2 linked regions of the Allosaccharopolyspora coralli genome follow. The protein of the gene in region 1 interacts with the protein of each later gene in a pairwise test. Links are inferred from orthologs where the notes say so. Each region holds a gene or a part of one and is shown on either strand. Other genes may lie near its edges.

Region 1 (5,611 bases):
CGGGAACGTCCGGTAGTCGACGTGGTAGAAGAACGGGTTCTCGTCCGTGGTGATCCGCATCGATTCCCGGTAGGGCATCGGCACCTTGATGACCACGCCGCCTGCGGCGTCCTCCGGGTTGCCGACCAGCGGCCAGACGAACGGCGCACCCACCTCGCCGGAGACCACGTCGATCAGCGGGGCGTCGAGGACGGTGCGGCCGTCGAGTTCGATGGTGATGTTGCCGGTCCCGGTGACGTCGCCCCAGGGCTCGCGGGTCAGCCAGATCGAGGACACCTCGCCTGCGCCTTCCCGTTCGGCGATGACGCATCCGCGGTCGCTCTGCCGCAGGCACGAGTAGGTTCCCTGGAAACCGTCGTTGTTGCTGCCGTCGTCGGCGAAACTGGAGAACTGCCTGCTGCGCTCCTGCCCCCGCAGCTGGGAGAAGCCGTCGATGTTCCGGTAGGTGTCCCAGCCGACCGCGCTCGCAGAGGCGCCGGGGTCGGTCTGGGCCTGTGCGGTGTCGCCGTCGATTCCGGCGGCGGGTGTGACCATCGCGAGTGCCGCGATGGCGAGGACAGCCCCGAAGCGCCGGAGCCCGCGTCGTCGTCTCATCATGCTCGCCTCCACTCCTCACCGACCGGCCGCAGACTCCACAGTGGATTTCTCGAGGCGTGTGGCTCCGGGACACGATGGTGGTGCGACTCGAATTCGTCGAATCCGGCCGCAGCAGAGACACTCGGCTCGCCGGTTCGGACGAAGGACGGGCATCGACACCGATGTCGGAAGCCATTCCGATTCCGGTGCCGATGATGATCTGCGTTCGATGGTCACCGATCACCGTGAATTCCGGCAACCACCACGGGGCGTTTTCCGGAGGAATGGCCGTGATGGAGCAATGAGACGCCGGAGCGTGTTCAATCCGGACAGCTCATGTGGTCGACACATTCCCGTTCGGGGGACCGCCGAGGAGGTTCGGACACTCAGGGAGGCGATCTCGGTCACGATTCCGCGCCACCGAGCGACCGCGGCCGTGAATGGCGGGCCCTGGTTCCGAAAACTCCGGGTTCCGTTCCCGAAAGAATCGACGTGAGCACGTCGACGAAATCGGGCAGCAGAATGCGGCCGTTCCGCGCGAACGCAACGGCCGCACCTTGATCTCAACCGGTGTAAGCACGTGATCTTGGTGTAGGTATGTCGTCGGTGGAGTGTGGAAGGCCGACGAGGAGTGTCCGGGTGGGACAGCGCACGATGTTGACGGGCGGCGATCGGGAAGAGATCTCGCGCGGTATCGCCGAGGGCGTGGACCAGGCGGTGATCGCGGAGCGGATCGAGCGGAATCCCAGCGTGGTCAGCCGCGAGATCCGTCGCCATGGCGGCCGGGCGCATTACCGGGCCCAGGTAGCCGTACGACAGGCCACGTCGGCACGAGCGCGGCCGAAGATCCGCAAGCTGGATACAGATCCGGTGCTGCGTGAGGTGGTCACGACCAAGCTGCGGGAGGGCTGCTCGCCGGACCAGGTCGCGGGCCGGTTGCGGCACGAACGGCCGGGCCAGCAGGCTTGGCAGGTGTCTCACGAGGCGATCTACACCTGGATCTATGCGCTGCCCACCGGCGAACTGGCTCGTCAAGGCATCTGGCTGCGCTCGGGGCGTAGCCAGCGGCGCTCCCGTGGCCGGGCCCGCAGCTCGGGTGCGCGGATCGTGGGTATGCGCTCGATCGAAACGCCCGGCCGAGGTCGCCGACCGCAGGGTGCCCGGACACTGGGAAGGGGATCTCGTGGTGGGCAAGGGCGGCAAAACCGCCATGGCCACCCTGGTCGAGCGTACGTCGCGCTACACCTGCTGTGTGGCGCTGCCCGACGGCAGGCATGACGCCACCACGACCCACGACGCACTCCTGTCGAAGATCAACGACATGCCGTCGCATCTGCTCACCAGCCTGACCTGGGATCAGGGTTCGGAGATGGCACGCCACGCGGCGTTGTCGCTGGCCGCCGACGTCGACATCTACTTCGCCCACCCGCACTCGCCGTGGGAACGCGGCACGAACGAGAACACCAACCGGCTGCTGCGCGAATACTTCCCCAAAGCAACCGACATCACCGACCACCAGTCCTACCTGGACACCGTGGCCGAAGAACTCAACAACCGCCCCCGCCGTATACTCGACTACCGAACCCCAGCAGAAGTCTTCACCGAGCTCCTCACCAGCTCACTTGCTTCCACCGACTGACACCGCCCACTCCTGCCCGCGGATCAGTTCTGGTTCAGCCGCTGGTACACCTCGGCGGCGTTCTGCTGCGTCACCAGTTGCGTCGGCAGCGTCTGCTGCTTCGGCACCTGCTCGCAGTCGACGAGGAGCTTCTTGGCGGCCTCGACCGCTTCCTGCCCGCCCGTCGGGTAGACGAACGTCGCCGCGAGTCGACCCTGCTCGACCGCCTTGATGCCACCGGACTCGATCGGTAGGCCGTCGATGCCGACGAACTCCATGTCCTGCACCCGTCCAGCGGCTTCGGCGGCGAGGTAGGCACCTTCGGCCATCGGGTCGTTCTGCGAGTAGACGGCGTCGATCTGCGGGTGCGCCTTCAGCAGTGCGTCCATCTGCTGCTGGCCGACCGAGCGCTCCCACTCGCCGTCGACGGTGTCGATGATCTCGATGTTCGAGCCCTCGATGCCCTGCTTGAATCCCGCTTCCCGCTCGGCGGCGGGCGTGGACCCGGACAGACCCTTGATCTGGACGATCTTGCCGCCGTCGGGGAGCAGCTGCTGGGCGAAGAACTGGCCGGCTTGACGGCCGATCTCGGTGTTGTCGGAGCCCACGAACGTGGTGTACGCGTCGCCCTCGACCTTGCGGTCGAGCAGCACCACCGGAATCCCCTCGTTGTAGGCCTTCTTGACGACTTCGGTCAGCGGCGCGGCCTCGTTCGGCGAGATCATCAGCAGGTCGACCTGCTGGGTCATCAGACTTTCGACGTCACTGACCTGCTGAGAGTTGTCTTTCGCCGCGTCGAGGAACTTCACCTCCTCGAACTGCGGCACCTTCTCGGCCGCCTTCCTGATGTCCTCGTCCATCCGGACGCGGTACGGCTCGGCGAGGTTCGCCTGGCTCATCCCGATCGTGTACCTGCCGTCCGGCCCCTGGCAGTTCTGCGTCGGGTCCTGCGGCTGCACCTGGCCGGTGTTCTGGCTGGTGGTTCCGCAACCGGCGGCCGAGAACGCGGCCGCGGCGCACCCGACGGCGATCCAGGACTTCATCGTCTTGCGCATCGTGCATTCCTCCCGGGTGGACCGTCTCCTACTGCGTGGGCCGGAGCCGCTGCAAAGCCGCCGCAGCCACGATCACGAGTCCTTTGATGAGCAACTGGATATCGGTGTCGACACTGTTGAGTTGCAGAATGTTGTTGAGAATGCCGAGAAGCAGCGCGCCCGCGATGGTGCCGACGACCGAGCCGCGTCCACCGGCGAGACTCGTGCCTCCCACCACGACGGCCGCGATGCCGTCGAGTTCGTAGGCGATACCGTCGTTCGGGCTGCCGGTGTTGAGCTGTCCGGCGTGGACGATGCCGGCGAGCGCGGCACACAGGCCGGCGATGACGAACGCGGTGATCTTCACCCGGTTCACCGGGACACCGGACAACCGTGCCGCCTTCTCGTTGCCACCGATCGCGTACAGGTGCCGCGAGTAGGCGCTGGTGCGCAGGAACAGGATCGCCGCCACCGCCACGATCGCGAAGATGATCGCCGGGATCGGCACCACACCGCCGAACGTGCGCTCACCGAGCAGCGAGAACGCCATCGGCGCCTGGTCGGGGCCGTCGCCGTAGGAGATCTGCACCGTCTCCCCGCCGGACCACATGCGCGCCAGCCCCCGCGCGATCTGCAGCCCGGCCAGCGTCACGATGAACGCCTGCACCCCGAGCAGCGCGACCGCCGCCCCCTGCAGGAACCCGAACACAGCGCCCGCGAGCAGGACCAGCAGCACCGCCGGGATCATGCCGAGGTTGTTCTCCACCATCAGCACCGCCGAGCCGACGGCGGCGAGCCCGAGCACCGACCCGACCGAGAGGTCGATGCCGCCGATGAGGATGACGAAGGTCAACCCGATCGCGATGATGCCGATCTCGGAGACCTGCCGGGTGATGTTGAACAGGTTGTCGCTGGTGAGGAACAGGATCTGCCCGTCGCTGTTGCGCGGCGAGAACACGATCGCCGCGAGGAAGACGGCCAGCAGACCGAAGAAGCTCTGGAACCGGAACAACGAATCGACCAACCCGGTCCGCGAACTCGGCGACGCTCCCGTCGCCACCGCCGTGTCCGCCTCGTCGCGCGTCTCGCTCACCGTGCACCTCCCCCCGTGCCGACCCGCTCCCCCATCGCGGCGGCGAGCAAGTCGGCCTCCGTCACGTTCTCGGTCTCGTACTCGGCGACGCTGCGGCCGCCGCGCAACACCACGACGCGGTGGCACACGCCGACCAGCTCCGGCAGTTCCGACGATGCGAGCAGCACGCCGATGCCGCGCCCGGCGATCTCGCTGAGCAGCTGGTAGATCTCGGCTTTCGCCCCGATGTCGACGCCGCGCGTCGGGTCGTCGAGCAGGAGCAGTTTCGGCTCGGTCAGCAGCATCCGGCCGAAGACGACCTTCTGCTGATTGCCGCCGGAGAGGGTGCCGACGGGGTCGGCGATGCGGCCGAGCTTGACCTTGAGCTGGTCGACGGTGCGCTGCGTCTCCGCCACCTCGGAGCGGCGTCGGACCAGACCCGCCGTTCGGAGCCGGTCCACGATCGAGACCACGGTGTTGGCGAGCACCGAGTGGTTGAGCACGAGGCCGGAACTGCGCCGGTCCTCCGGCACGAACGCGATGCCCAGACGCAGCGCGGCACGGGGACTCCCGGGCCGGACGTGTGCGCCGTCCAGTTCCGCCGTGCCGTCCCACTGCCCCGAGGAACCCGCGCCGTAGAGGGATTCGAGCAGTTCGGTGCGCCCCGCGCCGAGCAGGCCGCACAACCCGACGATCTCCCCGGATCGGACGGTGAGGTCGATGCCGTCCGGTTCGCGCCTGCCGACCCGAGGGCGTGTCGGGCGGACCGCCAGCCCGGTGACACGCAGCAAGTCCTCGCCCACCGGGCCGTGCTCGTCCCGCAGTATCGTGCGGACCTCACGGCCGACCATCGCCTCCGCGGCTTCGTCAGCGGTCATCCGCTGCGCGTCGAACTCGGCGACGTGCCTGCCGTTGCGCAACACCGTCGCCCGGTTGGCGATTCGTCCGATTTCGTCCATTCGGTGCGAGATGTAGAAGATGCCGGTTCCCGACCGGCGCAGCTCGGAGATCACCGAGAACAGCCGCTCCACCTCGGTGTTGGACAAGGCCGACGTCGGCTCGTCCATGATCAGCACGCGGGCGTCGAGTGCCAGCGCCCGCGCGATCGTGACGAGCTGCTGCTCGCCGACGCGGAGCTCACCGACCGGCCGGGACGGGTCGAGGTCGATGCCGGTGCGGGCGAGGACGTCGCGAGTCGCGGCAGCCATCGTCCGCCGGTCGATCACCCCGAACCGTCGGACTTCGCGCCCCAGAAAGAGGTTCTCGGCCACCGACAGGGCGGGCACGAGGTCGAGCTCCTGATGGATCATC
Region 2 (5,095 bases), 2.7 Mb from region 1 along the record:
CTTGGCGACGACCATGACTCCCGTCGTGCCCGCGTCCAGCCGATGCACCACGCCCTGACGCTCGGCGGCTCCGGAGGTGGAGATGCGCAGGCCGGCGGCGGCCAGACCCCCGACCACGGTCGGACCTTCCCAGCCCGGGCTCGGGTGCACAGCGACCCCGATCGGCTTGTCGACGACCACGATGTCGTCGTCCTGGTGCACGATCCGTAGCCCGTCGACGGGAACCGCCTTGACCTCCAGCGGATCACCGGCCTCCGGCAGGGAGACTTCGAGCCAGGCACCGGCGACGAGCCGGTCGGACTTGCCTGCGGGATCACCGTCGAGGTGGACCTCGCCTGCGGCGGCGATCTCGGCGACGACCGTGCGGGACAGTCCGAGCAGCTTCGCCAGGCCGGCATCGACCCGCATCCCGTCCAGACCGTCCGGGACGGGAAGCGTGCGCAGATCGCTCACTGCTCGCCTCCCTCGGCGCCGGACTCGCTGCGTTGCTTGCGCTTGCTCTTGTGGATCGTGCCGTCGTAGTCGCGGCCGAGCAGCGTCAGCAGCACGATGAGCGCGCCGCCGCAGACGATCGCGGAGTCGGCGACGTTGAACACCGGCCACACGCTGCCGTCAGGTGCGAACAACGAGACGAAGTCGACGACGTGGCCACGCAGCGGCCCTGGCTGGCGGAAGATCCGGTCGACGAGGTTGCCGCAGGCACCGCCGAGCACCAGTCCCAGCCCGAGCGCCCAGCCGGTGGAACGCAGCTTGCGGGCCAGCCACACGATCACCCCGACGATGACGATCGCGAGCAGCGCCAACAGCCAGGTGAGCCCGGTGGCCAGCGAGAACGCCGCGCCCGGGTTCCGGAACAGCACGAGGTACACGGCCCCGCCGAACAGCTCCACCGGCGGCTCGCCCTCGAGCTCGGCCACCGCGACGACCTTGGTGACGACGTCGACGACGAGCAGCAGCGCGGCGATACCGAACAACAACGGCAGCAGCCGCCGGGGTCGGGGTGCGGAGGGAGTGTCCCGTTCCGCGGGCGCCGGTGGGTCCTGATCGGGTTGTTCGGCGTTCACGCCACCATTGTCCCCGACCCCACCGGCGTCGCTCGCAGCCACTCCCGCCGGGTGGGCGTCACCAGCGCAGGAGTCGCCCGAGCAGGTCGTAGCCCATGCCACCACCCGGACCCCGATCGTCGGGTCCGCCGTAGGCGGCCACGATCGTCGCCGAGCGTTCCGCCGGGGGTGTGGGTTCCGCGGCCTCGGACGTGGCGGAGAGCCCGAGCGCGGGAGCCAGCGCGAACGCGGCGACGGCCATGCGGGAGAGTGACGTGCTCATCGGACATCGACCACCTCTGTGTCAGTGGCGCGACGTGCCCGCCGGAGCACGACTGCCCGCATGACTCGGCGAAGGCCGCGCATCCGACGAGGATCACCGACGGACCACGCGAGGACACCGAGTCACCCGGCGGCACCGTGCGATATCGCGGACATCCCAGGCATCACGCCGTCTCAGAGAGTAGCCCCGGTCACAGCACCCACCAAGGCCTCCGCCCGGCTGGTCCAGTCACACAGAGCGACCACACGCGACCCCGATGCCGTCTCAGGCCTTGACGACCTGCACGCTCACCTCGAGCCCGTCACCCACCGTGCCCGACGAGCTCGCCGAATCAGTGGCGTCCGCAAGCGCGGAGTTCCGTTCACCGGAAGCGCCGTTCGTCTCGAGTGAGTCGGCGAGAGTCTCCCCGGCGATGAACTCGCGATGTGCGGACACCGCGTCGAGCACCTCCGAGGGTGCCGTGACCGCGACCCGCACCCGGTCCGAGACCTCCAGTCCCGCCTCACGCCGCGCCTGCTGCACCACCCGCACGACATCACGGGCCAGACCCTCGGCCGCGAGCTCAGGGGTGACCTCGGTGGACAGGACCACCAAACCCGCCCCGTTCGGCAACGCCGAAGCCGCGCCCTCATCGGTCGAGACCAACCGCTCGGTGAACTCACCCTCCACCAGCTCGATCCCGGCAGCGACGACACCGCCGCCCGGTGTGCGCTTCCAGTCGCCGGCCTTGACCGCCTTGATGACCGGCTGGACGTCCTTGCCCAGACGCGGCCCCGCCGCGCGCGCGTTCACCGCGATCTCGAAGCTTCCGTGAGTGGCGACGTCGTCGGTCAGCTCGACCTCCTTGACGTTGACCTCGTCGCGGATGATGTCGGCGAACGGCTTCAGCGCCTCCGCCTCCGGGGTCGCCACCACCAGCCTCGACAGCGGCAGCCGCACGCGCAGCTTGTGCCCCTTGCGCAGTGCCAACGTTGACGAGCACACCGCGCGCACCTGGTCCATCGCGTGCACGAGTGCCGCATCGGCGGGCAGCTCGTCGACCAACGGCCAGTCCGTGAGGTGCACCGAGCGACCACCGGTGAGCCCGCGCCACACCGCCTCGCTGGTCAGTGGCAACAGCGGAGCCACCACGCGGGACGTGACCTCGAGCACCGTGTGCAGCGTGTTGATCGCGTCCCGGTCACCCGCCCAGAACCGCTCCCGCGAACGGCGGACGTACCAGTTCGTCAGCACCTCGAGGAACTCCCGCACCGTCTGGGTCGCCCCGGCGAGGTCCAGCGCGTCCATCGCGGCCTGGACGTCGCCGACCAGCTCGTGGGTCTTGGCCAGCACGTAGCGGTCGAGCACGTGGTCACTGTCCAGACTGGACCGTCCCTCGACGCCTTCGGCGTTCGCGTACAGCGCGAGGAAGTACCACGAGTTCCACAGCGGGAGGACCGCCTGGCGGACGGCGTCCCGGATGCCCTTCTCGGTGACGACCAGGTCACCGCCACGCAGGATCGGGCTGGCCATGAGGAACCACCGCATGGCGTCCGAGCCGTCGCGGTCGAAGACCTCGTTGACGTCCGGATAGTTGCGCTTGGACTTCGACATCTTCATGCCGTCGTGGCCCAGCACGATGCCGTGCGCCGAGACGTTCGAGAACGCGGGCCGGTCGAACAACGCGGTCGCCAACACGTGCAACGTGTAGAACCAGCCGCGGGTCTGGCCGTTGTACTCCACGATGTAGTCGCCCGGATAGTGGTGCTCGAACCAGTCGGCGTTCTCGAACGGGTAGTGCACCTGGGCGAACGGCATAGACCCGGACTCGAACCAGCAATCCAGCACCTCCGGAACCCGGCGCATCGTCGACCTGCCGGTGGGATCGTCCGGGTTCGGCCGGGTCAGCTCGTCGATACCCGGGCGGTGCAGGTCCGTCGGCCGCACACCGAAGTCGCGTTCCAGCTCCTCCAGCGAGCCGTAGACATCACAGCGCGGGTGCGCCGGATCGTCGGAGACCCACACCGGGATCGGCGAACCCCAGTAGCGGTTCCGGGAGATGTTCCAGTCGCGCGCGTTCTCCAGCCACTTGCCGAACTGCCCGTCGCGGATGTGCGAGGGAACCCAGTTGATCCGCTGGTTGAGCTCCACCATGCGGTCCCGGAACTGCGAGACAGCCACGAACCACGAGGACACCGCACGCTGGATCAGCGCGTTGTCGCAGCGCCAGCAGTGCGGGTACGGGTGGTCGTAGGTCTCGTGCCGCAGCAGCAGCCCAGCTTCCTTCAGGTCACGGATGATGGCTTTGTTCGCGTCGAAGACCTGTTGCCCCGCGTACGGGGCCACCTCGGCGGTGAAGCAGCCGTGCGAGTCCACCGGCACCACCGGCTCGATGCCTGCGGCGTCGGTCACCACCTTGTCCTCCTCACCGAAGGCGGGGGCGATGTGCACGATGCCCGTACCGTCGTCGGTGGTCACGTAGTCCGCCGACAGCACCTGGTGGGCGTTCGTCCGGCCCGCGAAAAAGTCGAACGGCGGGTCGTACGCGAGCCCGAGCAGCTCCGAGCCCGTGTATCGAGCCACGACGCGATCGGCGGCGTCCTCGCCCAACTCGCGGGCGTAGGCGGCCAAACGCGCCTCTGCCAGCAGGTAGCGGTCGCCGCTCACGGTCTCCACGAGCACGTACTCGATCTCGGGATGCACGGCGGCGGCGAGGTTCGACGGCAGCGTCCACGGGGTCGTCGTCCACACCAGAGCCTGCGCGCCGTCGAGCTCGGAGTCCGGCACCCGCAACCGCAACCCCACGGTCACCGCAGGATCCTGGCGCTGCCGGTACACGTCGTCCATGCGGGTCTCGGTGTTCGACAGCGGCGTCTCGCAACGCCAGCAGTACCAAAGCACCCGGAAGCCCTCGTAGACCAGACCCTTGTCCCACAAGGACTTGAACGCCCACATGACGCTTTCCATGTAGTCCAGGTCGAGCGTCTTGTAGTCGTACTCGAAGTCGACCCAGCGCGCCTGCCGGGTGACGTAGTCCTCCCACTCGCCGGTGTAGCGCAGCACCGACGCACGGCAGGCCGCATTGAACTCGGCGACGCCCATCTGCTCGATCTCGGACTTCGAGGTGATGCCGAGCTGCTTCTCCGCCTCCACCTCGGCGGGCAGACCGTGGCAGTCCCAGCCGAACCGGCGCTCCACCCGGCGGCCGCGCATCGTCTGGTAGCGCGGCACGATGTCCTTGACGTAGCCGGTGAGCAGGTGGCCGTAGTGCGGCAGGCCGTTGGCGAACGGCGGACCGTCGTAGAAGACGAACTCGTTCGCGCCGTTCCTTCCCGCCTCGCGGTTGTCGACGCTCGCCCGGAACGTGTCGTCCTTCGCCCAGAAGTCGAGGACCCGGCGCTCGATCTCGGGAAACGACGGCTGTGCCTCGACACCGTTCGCGCTGTCGTCGGACTGGAGATGGACCTTGGGGTAAGCCATCGCGGGTGCGCTCCTCGTCGACCCCGCCCCTCGGCGAGGTGTGTCGTCTCCCTCGTACGAGCACCTTCGTGCTCCCACGGGGACGACACGTCGAGGACCGGTCACAGACCGGCTCGCGTTCCGCGGTACCACCCCGCTTGCCACCCACCGATTCCCGCCCGGTGAGGGCCGCTCGTCGTCGGCTGTCACGGGCCGAACCCGTCCGGGTCTAGTGGGGCGGACGCCCGTTCTTCCGGAGGCTCCCCGGTGATGGCCGGATCGACGCCGATGTACCCAGGGTAACCCGGGCGGTCCACCGCATATTTCCGGG

What was found. The genes of interacting proteins can lie anywhere in the genome.
Region 2: the proteins of GIY23_RS03960 (region 1) and ileS interact in binary tests that used the Escherichia coli proteins (3 or more experiments, as listed by UniProt). The link is inferred for Allosaccharopolyspora coralli from one-to-one orthologs.

The regions. Positions count from the first base shown.
Region 1 is NZ_CP045929.1:823,967-829,577, reverse strand. The notes cover bases 1,245-4,074. They hold GIY23_RS03960 (substrate-binding domain-containing protein), read right to left. Parts: upstream 3,250-4,074; coding sequence 2,239-3,249; downstream 1,245-2,238. Other genes in these bases: GIY23_RS03955 (ABC transporter permease), read right to left, coding at 3,278-4,074. Outside these bases: GIY23_RS03970 (glycoside hydrolase family 172 protein), read right to left, coding at 1-597; more of GIY23_RS03955, read right to left, coding at 4,075-4,288; GIY23_RS03950 (sugar ABC transporter ATP-binding protein), read right to left, coding at 4,318-5,611. UniProt on the Escherichia coli protein: Part of the ABC transporter complex RbsABC involved in ribose import. Binds ribose. Also serves as the primary chemoreceptor for chemotaxis.
Region 2 is NZ_CP045929.1:3,500,407-3,505,501, forward strand. What follows is about bases 1,391-5,095. They hold ileS (isoleucine--tRNA ligase), read right to left. Parts: upstream 4,786-5,095; coding sequence 1,591-4,785; downstream 1,391-1,590. Outside these bases: GIY23_RS16330 (RluA family pseudouridine synthase), read right to left, coding at 1-408; lspA (signal peptidase II), read right to left, coding at 450-1,064; GIY23_RS16340 (hypothetical protein), read right to left, coding at 1,123-1,326. UniProt on the Escherichia coli protein: Catalyzes the attachment of isoleucine to tRNA(Ile). As IleRS can inadvertently accommodate and process structurally similar amino acids such as valine, to avoid such errors it has two additional distinct tRNA(Ile)-dependent editing activities.